4 regions of the Paenibacillus sp. HGF5 genome follow, and region 1 is predicted to be linked to each of the others. Evidence: predicted binding sites of a transcription regulator. Region 1 holds the regulator's gene; each other region holds the start of a gene.
The links. The regulator Rex, encoded in region 1, represses fermentation and respiration genes when NADH is low (regulators of the CRP and FNR family bind a similar motif). The targets are predictions, from matches to a motif close to TTGTGAAATATTTCACAA.

Region 1 (5,528 bases):
GCATGACCGTCCGCACCAGGCGGACAGCGATGCGCTTGCCACAGCCTATGCGCTGCTGAAATGTTTGGAGGAGATCGACGAGCTTCCGCTGCTCACCATTCAGCGTTTAAGCGACCTGTTTGCCGACGAGGACAGCGACTTGGCCTGGTTCTTTGACGGCATTCGTTCCGACAGGGAGCTCCAAGCCGTACAAGCGGGAGACACCCATACGTACTACCGCCAGTTTGCCTTGGCGGTGGATGATTGGAACGATATAGCACCTGTCAGGGATGAGACGGAGCCTAACCCCTTGGCCGATGTAAGCTTCGAGCAATACATGAACGATGTCCGTGAACGCCTGAAGGAAACGCTGCCTCATTATGAGAGCAGGGATGCCCAGGACATGATGTTCCAGGAAGTGATGCAGGCGCTGGATGACAATAAACATCTATTGATCGAAGCAGGCACAGGAACCGGCAAATCCCTTGGATATTTGCTGCCGTCGATCTATCAAAGCGTGAAGCAGGAACAGAAGGTTATGGTGAGCACGCATACGATCAACCTTCAAGAACAGCTGCGTGACCGGGATATTCCCCTGCTCACCCAGGTTGTTCCTTTTCCTTTTAAGGCGGCCATTTTCAAGGGCAGGGGACATTATTTGTGTTTGAGAAAATTTGAACATAAAATAAATAGAAGAGATTTTCATTCCCCGAAGGAAGACGTAATCACTGCGGCCCAGATGCTGGTCTGGCTGACCCAGACCGAGAACGGGGATGATGAAGAGCTAAACCTGGGCGGACGCGGAGGGGATTTTTGGGAGACCATCTCCAGCGATTCGGATTCTTGCCTCGGACGCGCCTGCCCTTGGTTCCGCAAATGCTACTATCACAGGGCCAAGCATGAAGCAGGCATCGCGGATGTCGTCATTACGAACCATTCGAAGCTGTTCACCGACGTGAAGGCGAATCATCAGCTGCTGCCAAGCTATGAGCGCCTCGTCATCGACGAAGCGCATCATCTTGAGGATGTCGCCGGCAAGCACCTTGGCTTGCAAATGAAGTATTTTTCGGTGGTCCATACCTTGACCCGCATGTACAAAGACAGCCGAAGCGGGCAGCTCCCGGCTCTGCGCCAGCTGCTGCAAGCTTCGCCGCACGAGAAGGCTGTCGAATGGTCTTCCGTCATCGACCGTTTGTATCCGGACCTGATTACCGCAAAAGAGAACTGGGATCGGCTCAGCGATCAATTGTTCGGACTGCTTCCGGAACGCGGAGACGCTTCTCCGGGAGATGCCGGCCAATTCTCGCTCCGCCTGTCGCCGCTTAAGAAGCCGAAGGATTGGGATTCGATGGCCGAACTGGAGCATCAAATTCATCTGACGCTGGGCGATGTCGTGCGCAAGGGCGATAAGCTGATCGCCGAAATGAAGGAAGATTTGGATGACTACAGCGCGGACAGCCTGTTAACCGACCTTTCGGGCCTGTTTAAGGACCTTGCCGCGCATCGTGAAGACCTGCGATCCTTCATGGCCCTGAACGATGAGGGCACGGTATACTGGATGGAGGCGAACGGCAATTTCCGCAGCAAATCGCTGCAGCTGTATGCCGTGCCCGTCGACGTGAGCGCTCATTTGAAGGAATTGTTTTTTGACAAGAAACAAAGCGTGATTCTGACATCGGCGACCTTGTCGGTGGACAAATCGTTTCAGTTCATGATCGAGAACCTGGGTCTTCAGGAAGCGGCTGAAGCGGGGAACCTGAACACGGTTCAGCTCCCGTCCCCGTTTAATTATAGGGAACAGGCCCTTCTTGTCGTGCCGCGCGATTTTCCGAGCGTGAAGGGATCGGTCGGGGATGCACTCTTTGTGAATACGCTCGTGAAGTCTTTGGCCGATACGGCCGTCGCTACACATGGCCGCATGCTCGTCCTGTTCACTTCGTACCGGATGCTGCGCCAGGTGCACGAGCCGCTGAAAGAAGCGCTGGCATCAAGCGACATCACGGTATTGGGACAAGGTATGGACGGAACCAGCCGTACCAAGTTAATCCGAAGATTTCAGGACAACAGCGCTTCCGTGCTGCTGGGCACCAGCTCCTTCTGGGAAGGGGTAGACATCCCGGGTGAGGCGCTGACTTGTCTAGCCATCGTCCGGCTGCCGTTCCAGCCGCCGAATCACCCCTTGGTCGAAGCCAAGAGCGAACTGCTGCAGCAGCAGAAGAAGAATCCCTTCATGAAGCTTTCGGTTCCGCAAGCGGTCATTCGTTTCAAACAGGGGTTTGGGCGTCTGGTGAGAACAGCACAAGATAAAGGGATCGTGATCGTGTACGATACCCGGGTCATTGAATCCTATTACGGGAAGTATTTCTTATATTCCTTGCCGGGGCCGAAGATGGAGCACATGCCGACAGAGGGGATCGTTCCCCGAATTTCGGAATGGCTGCAGGAAGAGGCAAGCGCGGGAAACCAAGCTGAATAAAGTGAAACCAAGCACGATCAACAAAAAAAGATGTAGTTATTAGCCTATTATTAGGGGGAGCATGCATGAAATCGGAAAAAATTTCGGAAGCCGTGGTCCGCAGATTACCTGTATACTTGCGCTATTTGAATGAGCTTCAGAAGAGGGAGGTTTCCACGGTTTCCTCCCAGGAGCTGGGACAGAAGCTGGACCTCAATCCTGCTCAAATTCGTAAGGACCTGGCGTATTTCGGTGATTTTGGACGGAAAGGGATCGGATATGATGTTTCTTATCTGATCGAGAAGATTCGCCAGATTCTGAAGCTGGACCAGAAGATCAATGTCGCATTGGTCGGGGCCGGTAATCTTGGACATGCATTATCGAATTACAATGCATTCCTGAAGGATAATATGAAGATTGTGGCGATTTTCGATTCGTATTCTCCCAAAGTTGGCATGAAAATTAACAATTTGGTCGTACAGCCGATGGAAGAGCTGGAGAAGACGGTTCATGAGCACGGCATTCGAATCGGAATTATCACCGTTCCGGATTTCGAAGCGCAGAACGTAGCGAATCAGCTTATCGCCTCAGGGATCGAGGCGATTCTGAACTTTGCGCCAACCATCCTGAAAGCCCCAGCCCATATCCGGATTCATACGGCTGATTTTACAACGGATTTGCAAAGTTTGGCCTATTATTTGGATAACGGCAAGGAGGATGCAGCACATGACAACAACGAAGTGGATGGTTAAGAACGGAACGTTTGCTGTACTGGAGGAAGACCGATCCGTGCTTCGCGGATACATGGTGGTTGAGAACGACAGGATCACGTACCTGGGCGAAGAGGAGCCCGTCGTGGAAGAGGGAACAGAGATTATCGACGGAACCCATCTGTTCTTCCTGCCTGGATTGGTGAACACGCATGGACATGCCGCCATGTCGCTTCTCCGCGGTTATGGCGACGATCTGGCCCTGCAGGTATGGCTTCAGGAAAAAATGTGGCCGATGGAAGCCAAATTCACGTCAGACGACGTATATTGGGGCACATCGCTCTCCGTGCTGGAGATGATCAAGGGCGGAACCACGACGTTTGTCGATATGTATGACCATATGGATCAGGTCGCGAAGGTTGTCCAGGACTCGGGAATGCGCGGTGTCCTGACGCGCGGCGTAATCGGTTTATGCCCGCCCGAGGTACAGCAGCAGAAGCTGGATGAGGCGGTGGCATTCGCGAAGGATTGGCATGGCAAGGCTGACGGCAGAATTACGACGATGATCTCGCCGCACGCGCCTTATACCTGCCCGCCGGATTTCATCGAAAAATTCGTTCAAGCATCCCATGACTTGAACCTGCCTTTGCATACCCATATGTCCGAAACGGAAACCGAAGTGGCTCAGAATGTTAAGGATTACGGACTTCGCCCCGTTGCCCATTTGGAGAAGCTGGGCATGTTCTCCCGTCCTACGCTTCTTGCGCATGCCGTTCATCTGACCGATGAAGAAATCGAAGTCTTGGCCAAGCATCAAGTAGCCGTATCGCATAATCCCGGAAGCAATTTGAAGCTTGCCAGCGGAGTCGCCCGCGTACCTGCGCTGCTGAAAGCCGGCGTAACGGTGTCGCTCGGAACCGACGGACCTGCTAGCAACAATAACCTGGATATGTTCGAAGAGATGCGGCTGGCTGCCCTGATCCATAAAGGAGTAAGCGGGGATCCGACGGCCATTCCGGCCTCCGAAGCGCTTCGAATGGGTACGGAGTACGGAGCCAAGTCCGCTTTCCTTGAGGATATCGGTACGCTCGAGGTAGGGATGAAAGCCGATATGATCGCATTGAATACGGATCAGGCGCATTTCCTTCCGCGGACCGACTATATTTCTCACGCGATCTACTCTGCCAGCGCGAAGGATGTAGAGCATGTATGGGTTGACGGCAAGCAGGTGGTGAAGAATGGCGCGAGCCTTACTCTCGACGAGGAACGCATCCGCCGGGAAGCGCAGCGTGCATTTGAGCGTCTTACAACCCTCTAGGGAATAATCAAGGGGAGCGAGGAAGACGGATTTGAAGAAAAAAACGAAGTGGATACTGCTGAGCGTGTCCGGCGTCCTGCTACTATTGCTTGGCCTACAGCTCTATTATTCCTATGTTATGAAAGATACGTGGAATGAAGAAAGAATGGCGATCCTTGCAGCGAAACAGCATGGCCAATTGGTCTCGTCCGACAAGACCTATAAATCGGTATGGGGCGAGGACAATAACTATTGGGTGGTCAGCGGGAAAGATAAAGACAACCAAGACCGCATGGTCTGGGTGAAGTTTACGGACGATAACGTTCCTGTTGAAGGGGCAGATGCCGTTCAGTCCGTGTTATTGAATACGGGCATGTCAGAGGCTGTGATGCGGGACCAGATCCGTAACGAAATGCCGGGTGCGGTCATCAAGCGATTGCTGCCGGGAATGTATGAAGGCGAGTATGCCTGGCAGCTGCAGTATGAAAACAACGGTCAGCGCGGCTACAGATTCTATCGTTTTCAAGACGGAAACGCCATCGGAAATGATATTATTCTTCCTAATCAATAAGAAAACAAATGAAAGGCGTCCCCTTATAGGGATGCCTCTTTGGCACATAAAGATGTAAGCGCATACAGAAATAAATTGGTAAAACTGTTCTAAATATTTTCACAGACAAGCATGAAAAAGTATATAAGATGTGATATACTCGTACTTGTACGAATTAAGCAGATCAATTACATGCGTCACTATATATCGTTGTTATATGTATTATTGTGCTGCAATTGCTATACAAAATTTCATATCGAAATTGAAGGAGGAACTTCATGAAACTGCGCATTGTACCTATCATGCTGACTGTCGTGATCTCAGCATCGGTCCTCTTTGGCGGTTGGTTTCTGTATCGGCAGATGGCTTTGCAGAATCCGCTCGCAACTGTTGTGTCACAATACGATGGCGTGAAAAGTTCTCATATAGATATTAAACAGGATACCGTGACTTTGAATCTTGATTTGGCTCCGGATGCGAATTTACAAGGTTTGGTTCAGCATATTAAGCAGGAAGGCAAGTCCGTGATCGGCAAGC
Region 2 (5,528 bases), on a different contig from region 1:
GCTGCCGCTCGGTCTGCTTTCTCGCGGCAAGTCCCACGAGGATGAGAAACACGATCAGGATCGGCATGGTCACCAGCAGAATAATGCCCGAGATCCGGTCCGTCATGAATACGTACAGCCATACCAGCGCCGGGGTAATGCCAGCCCCCATCATGCGAGGTATGGTCAGCTCCGCATATTTGCGGAACTTGCCGATGCCCTCCAGCACAAGCGTAACCACATTGCCTGTTCCTTCCGACCGGACAAAGGACGGCCCGTTCCGAAACAGCTCCTCCAGCAGCTGCTTTCTCAGGCTCGTGCCCGTCTCCTCGGCAAAGCGCTGCGCGATTCCTTGCTGCACGACCGAGATCCCGTGGCGTGCCAGAAATGCAAGCAGGAACAAGGCAATGGTCTCCCCCTGCTCCTGCAGCGTTGATCCCGCAAACAGGGCGGATACGGCTTCCGCCAGCCATTTGGCTTGCAGAAGGATGGCCATGCTCTGTGCCAGGGTACATACGGCGACAAGGAAGAATACCGTCTTGGCGCCTTTGTATCCCAGCAGATCTTTTCCCATCAGTACTCCAGATGCTCCTTCTCATGTACCCGTTTGTGGAAAACGAAGTAACTCCAAATTTGATAGCCCAACACGAACGGCAGCAGCGATACGGCCACAATCGTCATAATCTTGAGGGAATACGGTCCGGAGGCCGCATTATAAATGGTCAGGTCAAATGCAGCGTTGATGGAGCTGACCATCACGCGCGGGAACAAGCCCACGAACACGGACGTGACCAAGAGTGCGATGACCGCGCCGGTCATCCCGAAAGCCCAGCCGTCCCGCTTGACGTTCATGAAATATCCGCCCAGCAGGAATGCAAGCAGAGCCAGCACAAGCAGGACGGTTAACGCCACCCCGCGCTTCTCGAAGATATCGGTCATGAAATACGTCATCACCCCGAACGCCACGAACAGGGCCGCAACAGGAATCAGGAGTCTCCGGGCCATGCGGCGCGCCCGCTCCTGGAGATCCCCCAGCGTGCGCAGCGTCGTGAACATCAAGCCATGCAGCAGGCAGAGCATCACCATCGTCAACCCGCCGACTACGGTATAAAGATTCACGACATCGAAGAATCCGGCATGCAGCTGCATCTCTTCGTTAATCGGAAGCCCCTGGATCAGGCAGGCAAAAACAACGCCGAGCAGGAATGGCGGAAGCACGCTTCCGGTGAAGATCGCTCCGTCCCACACCCTTTTCCAGCGGACATCGCCCACCTTGCCGCGGAATTCAAATGCCACGCCGCGCCCGATCAAGGCCAGCAGAAGAAAGACAAGCGGAATGTAGAACCCGCTGAACAGCGTGGCATACCAGTTCGGGAAGGCCGCGAACATCGCGCCGCCCGCCGTCAGCAGCCAGACCTCGTTGGCGTCCCAGAACGGGCCGATCGAGTTGATCAGCACCCGGCGCTGGGTATCGTTTTTGGCCAGCAGCTGCGTGGACATCCCGACTCCGAAATCGAAGCCCTCCAGGAAGAAGAACCCGATAAACAATACGGCGACGAGCACAAACCACAGTTCGTTAAGAGACAGCATTGTAGTCCTCCTTATTAAACGGATCGCTTGCGTGGTGATCGTCTTCCTCCGCCGCATACGGTCCTTTCTTAATGACTTTGATGAACAGATAGGCCATCACGGCTGCCAGCACCGCATAAATGGCGGTAAACATGATGAGCGAGAACAGGATCGATCCTGCGCTTACGTTCGGCGAAACGCTGTTCTCCGTGGTGATCAGCCCGAATACCGTCCAAGGCTGGCGTCCGATCTCCGTCATGATCCATCCCGACGTGTTGGCGATGAACGGCAGGGAAATGCCAAACAGCATCAGTCTGAGGAACCATTTGCCGGCCTTCTCGACTTTTTTGCGCAGCATCAGCCACGCTCCGTACAATCCCAGCAGAATCATGACGCTGCCGGCAGCCACCATAATCCGGAAGCTCCAGAAGGTGGTGCGGACCGGCGGAATATAGTCTCCAGGACCGTATTCCTGCTCATATTGGGCTTGCAGCTCCTTCATTCCGATGACTTCGCCGGAAAATTTGCTGTAGGACAAAAAGCTGAGCAAATACGGGATTTTGAACTCCATCGTGTTCTCCTGCTTATCCGGATCGATGGCGGCGATGACCGTCCAAGGCGCGGGATCGTCGCTCGTTTCCCACAAGCTCTCGGCGGCGGCCATCTTCATCGGCTGCGTATCCACCAGATACTGCGCTTGCTGGTGGCCGAATACCGCAACCAGAATGGAGGTGATGAGACCCACCACGATGGCGATGTGGAATGATTTTTTGAAGAAATCCAAATCCTGCTTCTTCAGCAGCTTATACGCGCTTACCCCCGCTACCAGGAAAGCCCCGGTTGCCAGCGCCCCGAAGATCGTGTGCGGGAATTCCACCAGCAGCTGACCGTTCGTGATCAGCGCGAAGAAATCGTTCATCTCCGCCCGTCCATTGTTGATCTCAAAACCGACCGGACGCTGCATGAACGAGTTCGCTGCCAGGATCCAGAAAGCGGACATCAGGGTGCCGAAGGACACCAGCCAGATGCTGAGCAGATGGACCTTCTTGGATAACCGGTCCCACCCGAATATCCACAGCCCGATAAACGTCGACTCAAGGAAAAACGCCAGCAGGGCTTCGATCGCAAGCGGTGCGCCGAACACGTCCCCGACAAAGCGCGAGTAATCCGACCAGTTCATCCCGAACTGAAATTCCTGCAGAATCCCTGTCACAACCCCGACCGCAAAGTTGATCAGGAACAGCTTTCCCCAAAACTTGGCCATTTTCTTGTAGACTTCCTGGCCCTTGACAACATACATCGTCTCCATGATGGCGATCAGAAACGCCAATCCGATGGATAACGGTACGAAAATAAAGTGAAAAATGGTTGTCGATGCGAATTGAATTCGCGCCAGCATAACCGGATCCATAAAAGATACCCCTTCCTTTAGCTCACGTGATCACTTCAAATTTGATTCTTTTTGTATTGTCGCAGACCCCGCCCTTAAGGATTGTGATAAACGTCACAATATAAAGGCCGAAATAGGTGAAAAAGTTATCAATTTGTGACGGAAATCACTAAGTAGGCAATGGATTATGTGAGGATTATCCGTGAGAGCGTGGCTTGCGGCATCCACTCACAGGCCAAGCCCGGTATTTACGCACTAAAAAAGCAGGTTAGCCATGTAGGCCAACCTGCTTTAACGTATGCCGCCACCTTATTGAACCGCGCCGATCTCCGTCTGGATGAGCTTGAATTCCGTCACGTCCGCGATCCCGCGATTGGTGATACGGATCTCCGGAATCACCGGCAGCGCAATGAGCGAGAACGTCATGAACGGCGCATGGATGGAGCAGCCGAGCTGTTTCCAGGCTTCCTCCAGGGCAGCGACCTCCTCGGCCACGACCTCAACCGGACGGTCCGCCAGCAAGCCCGCAATCGGCATCGCCACCTTCGCCAGCACCTGGCCGTTCTGTACCACGATCATGCCGCCTCCGCATGCTGCCAGCTCGTTCGCCGCAAGCGCCATATCCTCGGCGTTCGTGCCCATCACGAGCAGGTTGTGGCTATCGTGCGCCACCGTGGAAGCAACCGCGCCGGATTGAAGTCCGAAGCCGCTCGCAAAGCCGAGCGAGATTTGCCCGGTTGCGCCGTGGCGCTCGATGCATGCCAGCTGAACCACGTCTTGGCCCAGGTCCGGCTGGATGACGCCCTGCTCCACGGCGAGCACCGCGGTCATTTTGGCGGTACGGGCACTGTTCTCGATGACGCGCACCACGTTCACTTCCGTACGCGCCGCATCGAACTTGCTGCGCAGCAGAAAGTCGTCGGCGGTAAGCGAACGCTGCAGCCGAACCGACTGAAAGGCTTTTTCCGGATACGAATACGCCGGGAACGCCTTCACGAGGCGGCCGTTCTCCGCGACCACTTCGCCGTCCGTGATCACCACCGAAGGCACCATGCTCTTCAGATCGTCAATGAGCAAAATATCAGCCGTTTTGCCCGGTGAAATGCTGCCGAGCTCCATGTCCATGCCGAAATATCGAGCCACGTTGATCGTGCCCATCTGGATCGCCGTAACCGGGTCCACGCCCTCCTCCATGGCGCGGCGGACCACATGGTTCATATGGCCGAGCCGCAGCAGCGTCTGCGGATACACATCATCCGTGACCAAGGAGATATTGTCGGTACGTACCTTGTCCTCCGTTACTACCTTAATCACTTCCTTCACATCCTGCCAAGCCGAACCTTCGCGGATCATCAGATGCATACCAAGGCGAACCTTTTCCAAAGCCTGCTCTCTCGTTACCGTCTCATGATCGGAGCTGACGCCGGTTGCCAAATAGGCTTGAAGCATCCGGTCGTCCTCGGCCGGAAAATGCCCCGTCACCGTCTTGCCGGCACGCAGCGTGGCTTCGATCTCTCCGCTCATGGTCGGATCGCCGTATACGACGCCCGGGAAGTTCATCACTTCGCCAAGCCCAGCGACGCCGGGCCAGGTCAGCCCTTCCTCGATATCGGCTACGCCCAGCTGCGCCCCGGCATCCTCCAGATCGAACGTCGCCGGTACGCAGGAAGGAATGGTGGTGAACACCTTCATCGGCAGCTGCTGCCCTTCCTCGTGCATCCAGCGCACGCCCTCCATGCCGAATACGTTGGCGATCTCATGGGGGTCCATATAAACCCCGGTCGTTCCCGTAACGATGGCCGCTTTGGCAAACTCCGTTACGGTCAGCATCGTGCTTTCCACATGCATATGGCCGTCCAGCAGACCCGGCGAGATGAAGCGCCCATTCGCTTCGATCACCTTCGTCCCTTCCCCAATCGTATGATCGGCGCTGCCGATATAGGCGATGCGCCCATGCGCCATGGCCACGTCTACCCGCTCCTGAAGTTCACCTGTAAACACATTCACCAGCGTGCCGTTTTTGATGACCAGATCGGCTGGCTCTTGTCCCATGGCAACCTTCCCCAGCTGCCGGCTGACCTCGTATCGTTTCTGTCTCTGGATTGAACTCATGATGATTGCACGCTCCCCTTTTTTTAGATATCAGAAAAGTATAAACTCTGAAGCTTGTGACTTCCTGATATCGCAATATAAACTTCTTCTAACTGCGGTCGTCGATAGACTTTTTTTCTTATAATGAATCGGTAAAAGCACAAAATCGATCTTGCGTAACACGCAAAACAACCCGGACAGCGTATCTGCCCGGGTTGCCTGCAACTATATCCATTGAGGAAGAGAAGTCCGCGCGGCAGCCATGCATTGTTAATAGTCTGCACATCACCCCATCCGTTAAAACGTGCTTAGATCCCATTTCAGGCGATCTTGCAGCCCGGTTTCGATGTTTAAGCGAAGCCGGGCTTGGGGAGCGGATTCTCAACCTTCATGTAGTCAAGTCATTTACGGTAACCTGGTAGAAACGCCTGGGCCCTATTCCCCGGCATATACATCAAGATTTGATTTTGAACACATGACCCATTCAATTTCTTTGGTC
Region 3 (5,528 bases), on a different contig from region 1:
GTACGTCATGGCCGCTTTTTCAATCAGAATTTGGTACGCCGGAAAGATGGACGCCGAAAAATAAATAATGATTGCCGGCACAAGATGCGACAGCTTGTGGAACACTTTTTTCTCCACGATGATATTATCCCATGTGTACCGATTGTTGTTGACGATATGAATAATCGTCTTCAGCACGATTTTTTTGGTAATAAAATTAGCCAGTATGGAGATCACCGCGATAAAAACGACCATGATCATATTCGAGAGATATCCAATGGTTTGTTCGCTCATGCCATATCCGTCTAGTTGATTTCTGATAAAGTCCATTGTTTCCTCCTGACGCAGTTTAAGATTAGCCTATTATTATAGAGGAGATTCTAGTACTGCGCAAAGTTCAGAATCAGACATCGCTGGGTTGATTTGGAAGATGCTTGGTGTAAGACGGTCTGTTTGAAAAAGTCGATCAGATCTATTTCATTTCCTTTCCGTTACGGCTGATCAACCCCCGCAGGCGCTTCATGACAGACTGAACTTCGGTATCGGTCAACAAATAATACGTATTCACCATCCAGGTTTCTCTGTTTTTCAAATGAAAAATCAGCTTAGGAAATTTCGGAAGCAGCCACTCCCGAATGGAAGGGCCGCTATAACTGATACTTGCAATCTCCTCCCACGCTACGATCCGCTTTCCATCCGAAATGGAATTTTGATCGTAGGTTAGGAGCTGCGTGTCTGATTTCAGCGCCTTTGGCAAGCTGACAAACAGATAACCTCCAAAAAACGGAATCCCTATTATGGCTGATGTGATACAAAAAAACTTGCGAATAAAGGAAGTATCCATAAAAAAGGCCGCGTACAGCAGAAACAGGCAAGCCAGCACAAACAGTAAACTGCCAAGTGCTTTGCCCCATGCCACAGATTTCCGATAAGATATCGCGTTCATGATTTAGCGCCTTTCTAAAATTATTTGAACAGTCCTTTAATCCAGCTAACTCCACTTTCGACTGCTTTAGCTGTGTCGTGGTGATATCTCTATTGTATCAAAGAGCAGTTTTTTTGTTTTGCTAGATGAAAAAGAGGCCTTGTCTCAGTCATTTACGATGACTTTTGAGACAGCCCCTTTTAGTAAGTATGATGGCGAAGCGTGGCCTCGAAACCACAGTTCGCCGGATCGCATTTTGATTGAATTGAACATATGAAACTTACGGAGAGAGTATCCGTTTTTGACCGGTAAGCTCCTGAATCGGCTTAATGTTTTGAGTGAATTCCAGCGTGCCTAAATAGTTTCCTTCTTCATCCCTTACGGCAAAATAACGAATGTAGACAAATTTATCTTTAACCGGGATCCAGAAATCTTCTGTATCTTTGACACCTGCTTTGAAATCAGCAAGCAGCTGATTGACGACGTGAACGCTTTGCGGAGGATGGCAGTTCTGAACACTTCGGCCGATCACCGCTTTGGTACGAACGAAGATTCGTTCTTTGCCCTGTGAAAAATATCGAACGATATCATGTTCATCGATAAAGGTTAGGTCGACCGGTAAATGATTTAAGATGGATTCCATCTGTTTGACCGATAAAATGCCTGTACTCATTCGGATATATCCCTCTTGCAGCGGAGAAGACCCCAATCCCTGACCTGCCCCAGGTTCAGCTGCTCTTTCAGGAATCCATGGTTGATCCGGTGCAACCAAGCAATAACCGACTTCTTCGCTTTGGGCAGCAATTTGAAGCCATTCATCTTCCGTCAACTTCTCCAGAGCCATAGGCAGTAAAATATGTTCCTCTTTATAGATCATTTCTGTTACTTCGTTTAAGACGCGTTTGGCAAGGTCCACTACGCTCTGCGTATTGCCCTCATCATGAGCGAGTTTGGATTTCACTTCTTTTATTCCCATTCGGATACCGTCATCTACCGCCCACATCACCTTGGTCGGTCCATAAATTCCGTATTTTTCGAGAAATGGAAAGAGCAAATTTTCTTTGCGGCTGTAGTGTTTGTCTACGTCATAGAGGAGACTGAAATCCTCCAGCAATTTGAGGCGATTTGCCTCCCCTTGATCCTTCAGAAATTGATCCAGATGCAGCGCGATTTTGAAATTTGCCAGTCGATCGATTTCTTGGTTCTCCCTCTTAAACGTAAACACAGGATGTCCAGGCTGCTCTTCGGGTTTATGAGTTCTGTGAATGTCTTGGATGGAACCTTTGAATACGGCAGCATGCACGCTGCACAGTCGCTGTACTTCGGTTACCGGTATTCCTTCCTCCTGCATCAGCACTTGTTCCAGCTCCGAAATTTCATCAACCGATATTTCGCCCACAGCTTGATTGAATTTTGACTTCACTTCTTCCACGCTTTTTCCATGGTGCAGCTCTTTCATGATTTCCTTGAGCAAATGTATACGGGCCGTTCGATGAGCAGAAAGTCCTTCCTCACGGTTATTAATGAATTCACTCATGTTCATCACCTCTGTTTTGTTTCAATATATACAGATGAATTTCTATTCTGTTTACATCTCTAAACTAGCATCCTCATGCTCCATGACTTGTGATTAAAAGCACAAAGGGAATGAAAATTCATTGAACAAAGAAAGGACCCGTCTTCTTCGAAAAATTTTTGTCCGCTTGACGATATGGCCCGCACGACTGACGCGAAGCCCGCTCAGCCATAAATATGTAGCAACCCTTGTTTCCGAATTGTATTGAGCTGGCACACAAAAAAGCGACCGGTCACGGTCGCTTTTTAATTGAATGTATGGAGGGTAATCAAACCCCTATATTGAAAAATCCGGAACACAGGTGATGGCGATTACATAGATTTTCTAGACACTTCATACTTCTGAATCAGCAAAAATACGGCGCCGCCCCAGGTTTAATACCGGAGCGGCTAGCCCGCGTCTTTTCACACAATCGCCCCTTGGGCGTACAGCATCTCCCTGAGCTGCGATGCATCGACTTCCGCCGCGGTGATTCCCGCCTTGCAGGCCAGGGCCGCCGCCGTGCCCGCCGCTTCTCCCGTAGCCATGCAGCTTGGCGTCAAGCGCGTGGTCGCCAGTGCTTCATGCGTGGTGGAAATGCAGCGCCCTGCCGCGAGCAGATTTACTGGCCCTCGGGCCACCAGGCAGCGGTAAGGAATGCTGTAGGAACCGTCATTCTCGATGGTAGCCTCCATGATCCCTTTGCCTGACGGATCATGTAAGTCAACCGGATAACCGCTCCTCGCAATGCCGTCCTCAAAATGTCGTCCCGTCACCACGTCCTCCATCGTTAACCGATACAGACCGTCGATTCGGCGCGACTCCCTAATTCCGATCTGGGGGGCAACCGAGGAAATGGAGGCCTCGGCAAATCCGGGCACCCGCGATTTCAAAAATTCCGCCATCATCAGCACCTGCTTGCGCCCTTCCTCCTCCGCCAAAGTCAGTTCCTCAACATCGGTCGCGCTTAAGCCTTGTACCCGCGTACAGTTAATCAGTACCTCATCCTTCTCCGGTCCGATAAACAACAGAACCTGATCGCGGTTGATCGGGACCTCGGCAGCCTTCCACTCCTTATAAAAGCCGGAAACCCCCGTGAGCGGAATACGCTCCTTCTCTAGTTCGGCAAACGGCGTCTTGTGATAAAAGTTGTCGGGATCAGCAAGCATCGCCTTCCGAATCGCGTCCACGTCAACACCCCGCATCCGGAATTTCATCGTCATCGGCTGCGACAGCCCGTCGCTTTCGCGCCCCTGAAGTGTCGGCGCTCCCGCCAGATAAGCGACGTCCGCATCCCCGGACGCATCGACGAACATCTTCCCGTCCACCTTGATTCGCCCCGATTTACCAGTAAGGGTCACAGACTGGATGTATTCGCCTTCACGTTTGACTTCGTCAACGAAGCTGTGCGAGACGAGCTTCACCCCCGCTTCGCGCAGCATATCGACGGCAAGCACCTTATATATCTCTGGATGGTACGGCGTCAGCGTATGCACGAAACCGACGGTATCGCGAAGATGGCCGGGCGAGCCCCCGCGCTCCATCAGGCGCTCCACAATTTCCTGTGCAATGCCGCCGATGACCCGTTCCCCTTGCTGAGTATGAAACGTCATCCAAGGATAAACTCCGGCAGCCGTAGACATCCCGCCGACAAATCCGTACCGCTCAATCAAGATGACGCTTGCCCCCTGCCTGCCGGCGGCAATGGCGGCGGCAATGCCTGCCGGCCCTGCACCTATAACTACCACGTCCGCCTCCATGATCCGTGTCCTGCTGTCCATCTCTTTTCACTCCTCCTTTTAAGCGTTATTTACCCTATTCCTTGAGACCCGTCATGGATACCCCTTCGACAAACTGCTTCTGCGCAAAGAAAAACACAATGAGCAGTGGTAATGTCGCCATAACCGAAGCGCTCATCAGCAGATGCCACGATGTTCCCGACTCATCGGTAAACAGCGATAATCCCAGCGGCAAGGTCATCAGCTTACGGTCATTAATAAAGATGAGCGGATCAAAAAAATCGTTCCAGCTCGTCAAAAACGTGAAAATGATCAGCGTGGCGATCGCGGGTTTTGCTAACGGCAACATGATTGTGGAATAAATCCGCAGCCGCGAGCAGCCGTCGATCATCGCTGCCTCCTCCAGCTCCTTCGGAATCCCCAGAAAAAATTGCCGCATCACAAACACCCCGAACACACCGCCCGCGCCGAATATAGGCAAAATAATCAGCGGTAAATGCGTATTGATCCAACCCAGCTCACGCATAAACAGAAACATCGGAATGGCAATGACCTCGTTCGGAATCATCATCGTGCTCAGCAGCAGCAGAAACACCAGGCTTCTCCCCCAAAAAGGAATTCGTGCGAACGAATACCCCGCCATGGAAGAGAAAAGCACGGTGCCCACGGTAACCAGAAGGGCGATATATACGCTGTTGCCATAAAATAGATGGAACGGGATCGTCTCCAGCACTTCTGCATAATTCGCCCATCGTATCGGCGATGGAATCAGCTGCGGCGGAAAAACAAACACATCGGCCGGCTGTTTGAGCGAAGTAGAGACCATCCACACGAACGGGGTCATCATGACCACCGAAACGGCAAGCAGCAGCAGATAATGGAACAGGTTCCCGCCTGCCGGGTTGCCCCTTTTAGCAAATAGACTAGCTTTCATTCAGAACCCACCTTTTTCTCATCTGCCATTGTGCCAGCGTAAGCAGCAGGGTGATGATAAACAGCACATAAGCCAGCGCAGAAGCATATCCGAACTCGAACAGCTTAAAGGCTCGTTCCCAAATGTTGTAGACGAGCACCTTGGTGCTTCCGGAAGGCCCCCCTTGTGTCATCACGTAAATTTGTCCGAACACCTTCAGCGAACCGATAATGGTCATCATCAGGGTCAAAAAAATCGTCGGCGTGATCATGGGTACGGTAATTCGGAAAAAAATCCGCATTCTCCCTGCGCCATCGATCCTGGCCGCCTCGTAGAGCTGCGCCGGAACCTGCTGCAGTGCCGCAATGAACAACACCATATTCAAACCGACATTTTTCAGGAGACTGGTCACGATAA
Region 4 (5,528 bases), on a different contig from region 1:
CAACGGGAAGGAATCGATCGGTATTCAAATCGTAAAAGCAAACGATGCCAACACGGTTGACGTCGTAAACCAGGTCAAAGACAAGGCCGAAGAATTGAGAGGCCTGTATCCTGGCATGGATCTGACGATCATGCTGGACCAAGGCAAGCCGATTGAGGACTCAGTCCATACGATGCTTTCCAAGGCATTATTCGGTGCGTTGTTCGCCGTTCTGATCATTATGGTCTTCCTGCGCAACATCCGTTCGACGATTATTTCGATCATTTCGATCCCGCTGTCCTTGCTGATTGCGGTTCTGTGCCTGAAGCAAATGGATATCACCCTGAACATGATGTCGCTCGGCGCCATGACCGTTGCCATCGGCCGGGTTGTCGATGACTCCATCGTGGTTATCGAGAATATTTACCGGCGCATGTCCCTTTCGACCGAGAAATTGAAGGGCCGAGAGCTCATCAGCGCCGCTACGCGCGAAATGTTTGTGCCGATCATGTCCTCCACCATCGTGACCATCGCGGTATTCCTGCCGCTTACATTGGTCAGCGGCATGGTAGGAGAGCTGTTCATGCCGTTTGCATTGACGATGGTCTTTGCCCTGCTTGCTTCCCTGGTCGTGGCGATTACGCTCGTACCTGCCATGGCGCACAGCCTGTTCCGCAAAGGCTTGAAGAACACACATGATCATGAAGAGAAGCCGGGTGCCATGGCCCGCGGCTATCGCTCCATTTTGAAGTGGACCTTGAATCACAAAGCGATTACCTTCCTGGCAGCCATCGTGCTGCTCGTTGGAAGCTTGTTCTTGACCAAGTACCTGGGCGTAAGCTTTATTCCGGAACAGGAAGACAAATACGCGATGGTCACCTATTCACCTGAGCCTGGCGTAATGCTGGGGGATGTTGAGGATCGAGCCTTAAAAGCCGAGAAGCTGATCCTGGATCAACCAGGCGTGCAATCGATGCAATACTCCATCGGCGGAAGCAATCCGCTGGGCATGGGCTCCGCCAATTCAGGATTGTTCTACGTTATGTATGATCCGGACACGAAAAACTTCGAAGATGTCAAAAAGACGCTCATCGAAGATCTTGCCAAGGAAGTGCCGGACGGCACTTGGTCCAATATGGACATGGCAGCCGGCGGCTTTGGCGGCAGCCAGCTGACGGTGAACGTCTTCGGCGACTCGCTGGAGCAGATCAAGCCGGTGGCCGATCAAATCGCAGAGCTTGCGAACAAGGATACCGCGACGTTTGAAAATGCGGAAACCAGCTTGTCCGAAGCGTTTGAGCAGTACACGCTGGTAGCCGATCAAGAGAAGCTCAGCTCACTGGGCCTGACGGCCGGACAGTTGGCCATGAAGCTGGCCCCGGTACGGGAACGTCCGGTCTTGACCGAAGTCAAGATCGAAGACAAAACCTACAATGTTTACATTGAAGCGGACAGCAAAACCTATAAGAGCATTAAGGAAATCGAGAACGAAACCGTGACCTCTCCGCTTGGCATCGAAGTACCGATCAAGGATGTGGCCAAGGTGGAAAAAGGAACCACTCCGGATTCCATTACGCGCATCGACGGTAAAATGGTTGTGAGTGTCACAGCCGACATCCTGTCCAGCGACGTAGGCTCGGCTTCGACCAACCTGGAGGCCGAAGTGAACAAGCTTGAGCTTCCAGACGGCGTGTCCGTCCAATTCGGAGGCGTTACCGAGCAAATTAACGAAACCTTCGGACAGCTCGGGCTCGCCATGCTGGCGGCCATCGCTATCGTATACTTTGTACTCGTGGTTACGTTTGGCGGGGGACTCGCTCCATTCGCCATCCTGTTCTCGCTGCCGTTCATTGTCATCGGCGCTATCATAGGCCTGCTCGTCACGGGCGAAACACTGAACGTGTCTGCACTGATGGGCGTGCTCATGCTGATCGGTATCGTTGTGACGAACGCGATCGTGTTGATCGACCGCGTGATCCATATGGAACGCGAAGGAATGAGCACTCGCGAAGCACTGCTCGAAGCCGGCGCTACCCGACTTCGTCCGATTCTGATGACGGCACTGGCAACCATCGGCGCGCTCCTGCCTCTCGTATTCGGCTGGGAGAGCAGCGCAGGCATTATCTCGAAAGGACTCGGCATCACGGTTATCGGCGGCTTGATCAGTTCCACGCTGCTGACGCTCGTGGTTGTACCGATCGTATACGAGTTCCTGATGAAGTTCAGCAAAAAAAGAATCGAGGATTAATTAGAACACCAAACGCCCCGGCCTTCCTAATACAAGGAGGCCGGGGCGTTGTTTGTGTTTGGTGATGATGATATGATTCTGGCGCTAATGCACCAGCATGGCTTCCTTGGAATGCTTCCAGGTCTTCAGCATGTTCAGATCCTGCGCGAGGAATTCCTCCAACAGGCTGAATAACGACCGGTATAGCGGGCTTTGCGTGGACCCCTTCAGATCCTTGCAGAGGGATGGCACCCATGACAACAGATGCTCCTCCAGAAATTTCTCTTGTACCTCCATTAATTGCAACATGCTATCTTCACAATACGTATTGTTCAGCATACGGTCATGAAGCAGCGTCATAAATTCCAGTTCAATGGCTATATGATCGTCCGCTTCGCCATGCAGTTTATTAAAGGCAACACCGGCGGATGCATAACACTCGGCCAAATCCTGAGCGCATCCATCCTTCGTATAATGGGATTCCGCGGCCTGGCGAGGTTTGGACTGCTGAAGCAGCCGACGGTATTCCGCCCCCTCATATTCGCAAATCCGAACCAATTCCTCAGGCGAGCGTCCGCATAAATATTTCATCAGGTCCGTACCGGCCTTCGAACACTCCGCAGCCTTGCTAATTCCGCTCCCGCGGCTCCATTCCGCAATCATAGACAAGCTGGGCCAATTGCCCAAAAAATCAATCAGCAGCTCGTAGACCGTCCCCCGGTTTTCAAGCCACCTGTGACAGACGTCAGGCACCTCCAAAGTTTGAACAGGTGATATCGCCATATCGAACCTCCTATTGGTAACCTTTCTTGTTGGATGTGATATCCTTGACAGTATATCTTAGATGAACGTCTAATGAAAGCAGTTTGAAATGATTTCCGAAAATTTCGGAAAAATCAGGAAAATTTCGGAAATCTAGAATGTCACTACTCGCTTTCAAGGGGAGAAAGCTTTGGTCCACAGGTTCAATATACAGGATTTAGAAAGCGTTTTCTGTGATACTTCTCACAAATCCTTGAACTTATCCGTGCGGCTTGTCCGGCTGACATGACCCTTACAACGCATTGACTCCTGTTCGGGGAATGGCTACAATGTGACCATGCACGCTAGTAAAAGGGGGATTTCCATGATCGAACCGCTTAAAGATTCCTTCGGTCGTGTCCATGATTATATTCGAATCTCGGTGACGGATCGGTGCAATCTTCGTTGTGTATATTGTATGCCGGAAGAAGGGATGGAATTCCAACCTCACGATCAGATAATGAGCTATGAAGAGATCGCCGCGATCATGCGCGTTCTGGCCCCCATGGGCGTCTCCAAAGTACGCCTTACCGGCGGCGAGCCGCTTGTGCGCAAGGATCTGGAAACCTTGGTCCATAAGATTGCTTCCATTGAAGGAGTTCAAGATATATCCCTCACCACCAACGGGATCATGCTCCCATCCAAGGCCCGCCTGCTGAAGGAAGCGGGACTCACCCGCATCAACATCAGCCTGGATTCGCTCCAGGAAGAGCGTTACGCTCGCATCACGCGCGGCGGCCGGGTGCATAAAGTGCTGGAAGGCATTGAAGCCGCTTATGAAGCCGGCCTGAATCCGATCAAGCTGAACATGGTGTTAATGAAGGGCTTCAATGAGGACGAGATTCGCGACTTTATCGCCCTGACGCTTGATCGTCCCCTTCATGTCCGCTTTATTGAATACATGCCGATCGGCCAAGCATCCGATACCTGGCGGGATTCGTACCTGCCGCTGACCCGGGTATCCGAAGTGTGCCAAGAGGCCGGCTGGGCCATTCAAGAAGAGCAGGGCCCTTCCGGCAACGGTCCTTCGCGCAATATGAAGGTGGTTGGAGCAACGGGAACGTTCGGTTTGATCCATCCGGTCAGCGATCATTTCTGCGATTCCTGCAACCGGCTCAGGCTGACGGCCGACGGCCATATCAAGGCCTGCCTGTATTGGTCGGACGAATTTAACGTGCGCCGCGTCATCGATGACCCTTCGGCGGTGGCGAACCTGTTCCGCAAAGCGCTCGGCGCCAAGCCGCTGAATCATGAAATGGCGCTCGCGCTGGAGAAAAAGGCCCAAAGCCATACTCCTACAGTCCGGCGCATGTCGCAGATCGGCGGATGAGCTTCTGCTCCGCGCATGAGAGCAGAAGCAGCATAACCAAAGCAAACTGCCTTTTATATACTAGAAAGCCCCGCCAAGTATTCGAATGGCGGGGCTATTTTTATAGTATGCGTGCAGGGGATCGATCATTCTTCCGTATTCAGCAGACCGCCTGCGGCCTCGTAATCCACGGGCGTATTCATGTTAAATAAGATTCGGCGCGGATCAAGGCTAGTCACCTCCGCTAATTCCTCCTCATTCGCAAAGACGGCATTCAGCTCCTGCACCCACTCCACCATGCGGAGCTGCCCCCGGATCAGCCTGCGCTCAAGGCTTTCCGCGACCTCTCTGCGATACGCTGCCAGCAGCGGATGCATCCTACCTTCCACGACCGGGATTATAGCATCGGCCGTGTCCTGCATATTCGCCAGATCCAGCAGTCCCTGAAGAAACCGCTCGTGGATGTAAGGCATATCGCAAGCTGCGACCAGATTCCATGTGCTCCGGGAAGACCTCAGGGCGGCGTGGAGGCCCGCCATCGGACCTTGTCCGACATAAAGATCGGGGACGCATTCCAAGCCGAGGAATTGATAAGGTCCCGGGTCATTGGTAGACAGGATCACCCGTCCGCTGACTTTGTCCAGCGCGTGGACCGTCCGTTCAATCAGACTCATCCCCTCCATGGGCAGCAGCGCCTTGTTTCTCCCCATTCTCCGGGAGGCTCCTCCAGCAAGGGCGATGCCCGTCACTTGACCCGATGGCAGACGAACATCTTGGGATTGAATGCTCATATGCTCCACCAGCCTTTCTTCAAGTTATAAAAAATCGGATTCAGTTTATAGGTTAATATCCAGAATAATGGAAAATCATTTAAAAGATGGTTTGTATCCCTTTTCAATGCGTGATACATTGAAAGGAAAGCGGTTTTTTTCTTATACCGCGATTATGGATTGTATTCGGTTTGAAAGGAATGACCTACTTGCGGAATATGGACAATGCTCAACCTTCGCTGACATCGCTCAAGCTGTTCAACTTCTTCATTTACGGAACCATGGTCATCTTCACCGGTTTCTTCCAGTTGTATTTGCAAGATATCGGCATGAGCAAAATCGAAATCGGCAGCCTGATGGCGATTGCGCCATTTGTGTCCATCTTCGCCAATCCGTTTTGGGGATTCTGGAGTGACCGGGCGGCCAACATCAAACGCGTGCT

Region 2: a site for Rex is predicted at 3,041-3,058, ahead of HMPREF9412_RS05540 (cytochrome ubiquinol oxidase subunit I). Genes of this name have one in related genera too.
Region 3: a site for Rex is predicted at 2,529-2,546, ahead of HMPREF9412_RS19180 (DUF438 domain-containing protein). Genes of this name have one in related genera too.
Region 4: a site for Rex is predicted at 3,200-3,217, ahead of HMPREF9412_RS24725 (TorD/DmsD family molecular chaperone). Genes of this name have one in related genera too.

The regions. Positions count from the first base shown of each region.
Region 1 covers NZ_AEXS01000167.1:36,912-42,439, reverse strand. The annotation lists gene dinG (ATP-dependent DNA helicase DinG) at 1-2,455, shown strand, start outside; gene HMPREF9412_RS27515 (redox-sensing transcriptional repressor Rex) at 2,521-3,186, shown strand; gene HMPREF9412_RS27510 (amidohydrolase) at 3,161-4,462, shown strand; gene HMPREF9412_RS27505 (cell wall elongation regulator TseB-like domain-containing protein) at 4,494-5,012, shown strand; gene HMPREF9412_RS27500 (hypothetical protein) at 5,270-5,528, shown strand, end outside.
Region 2 covers NZ_AEXS01000028.1:68,068-73,595, forward strand. The annotation lists gene cydD (thiol reductant ABC exporter subunit CydD) at 1-553, opposite strand, end outside; gene cydB (cytochrome d ubiquinol oxidase subunit II) at 553-1,569, opposite strand; gene HMPREF9412_RS05540 (cytochrome ubiquinol oxidase subunit I) at 1,556-2,959, opposite strand; gene ade (adenine deaminase) at 3,248-5,050, opposite strand; purine riboswitch at 5,403-5,504, opposite strand.
Region 3 covers NZ_AEXS01000124.1:3,048-8,575, forward strand. The annotation lists gene HMPREF9412_RS19170 (mechanosensitive ion channel family protein) at 1-309, opposite strand, end outside; gene HMPREF9412_RS19175 (DUF5381 family protein) at 452-925, opposite strand; gene HMPREF9412_RS19180 (DUF438 domain-containing protein) at 1,185-2,441, opposite strand; gene HMPREF9412_RS19185 (FAD-dependent oxidoreductase) at 2,885-4,240, opposite strand; gene HMPREF9412_RS19190 (carbohydrate ABC transporter permease) at 4,275-5,132, opposite strand; gene HMPREF9412_RS19195 (carbohydrate ABC transporter permease) at 5,122-5,528, opposite strand, start outside.
Region 4 covers NZ_AEXS01000152.1:56,715-62,242, forward strand. The annotation lists gene HMPREF9412_RS24720 (efflux RND transporter permease subunit) at 1-2,227, shown strand, start outside; gene HMPREF9412_RS24725 (TorD/DmsD family molecular chaperone) at 2,312-2,989, opposite strand; gene moaA (GTP 3',8-cyclase MoaA) at 3,333-4,337, shown strand; gene mobA (molybdenum cofactor guanylyltransferase) at 4,463-5,107, opposite strand; gene HMPREF9412_RS24740 (MFS transporter) at 5,296-5,528, shown strand, end outside.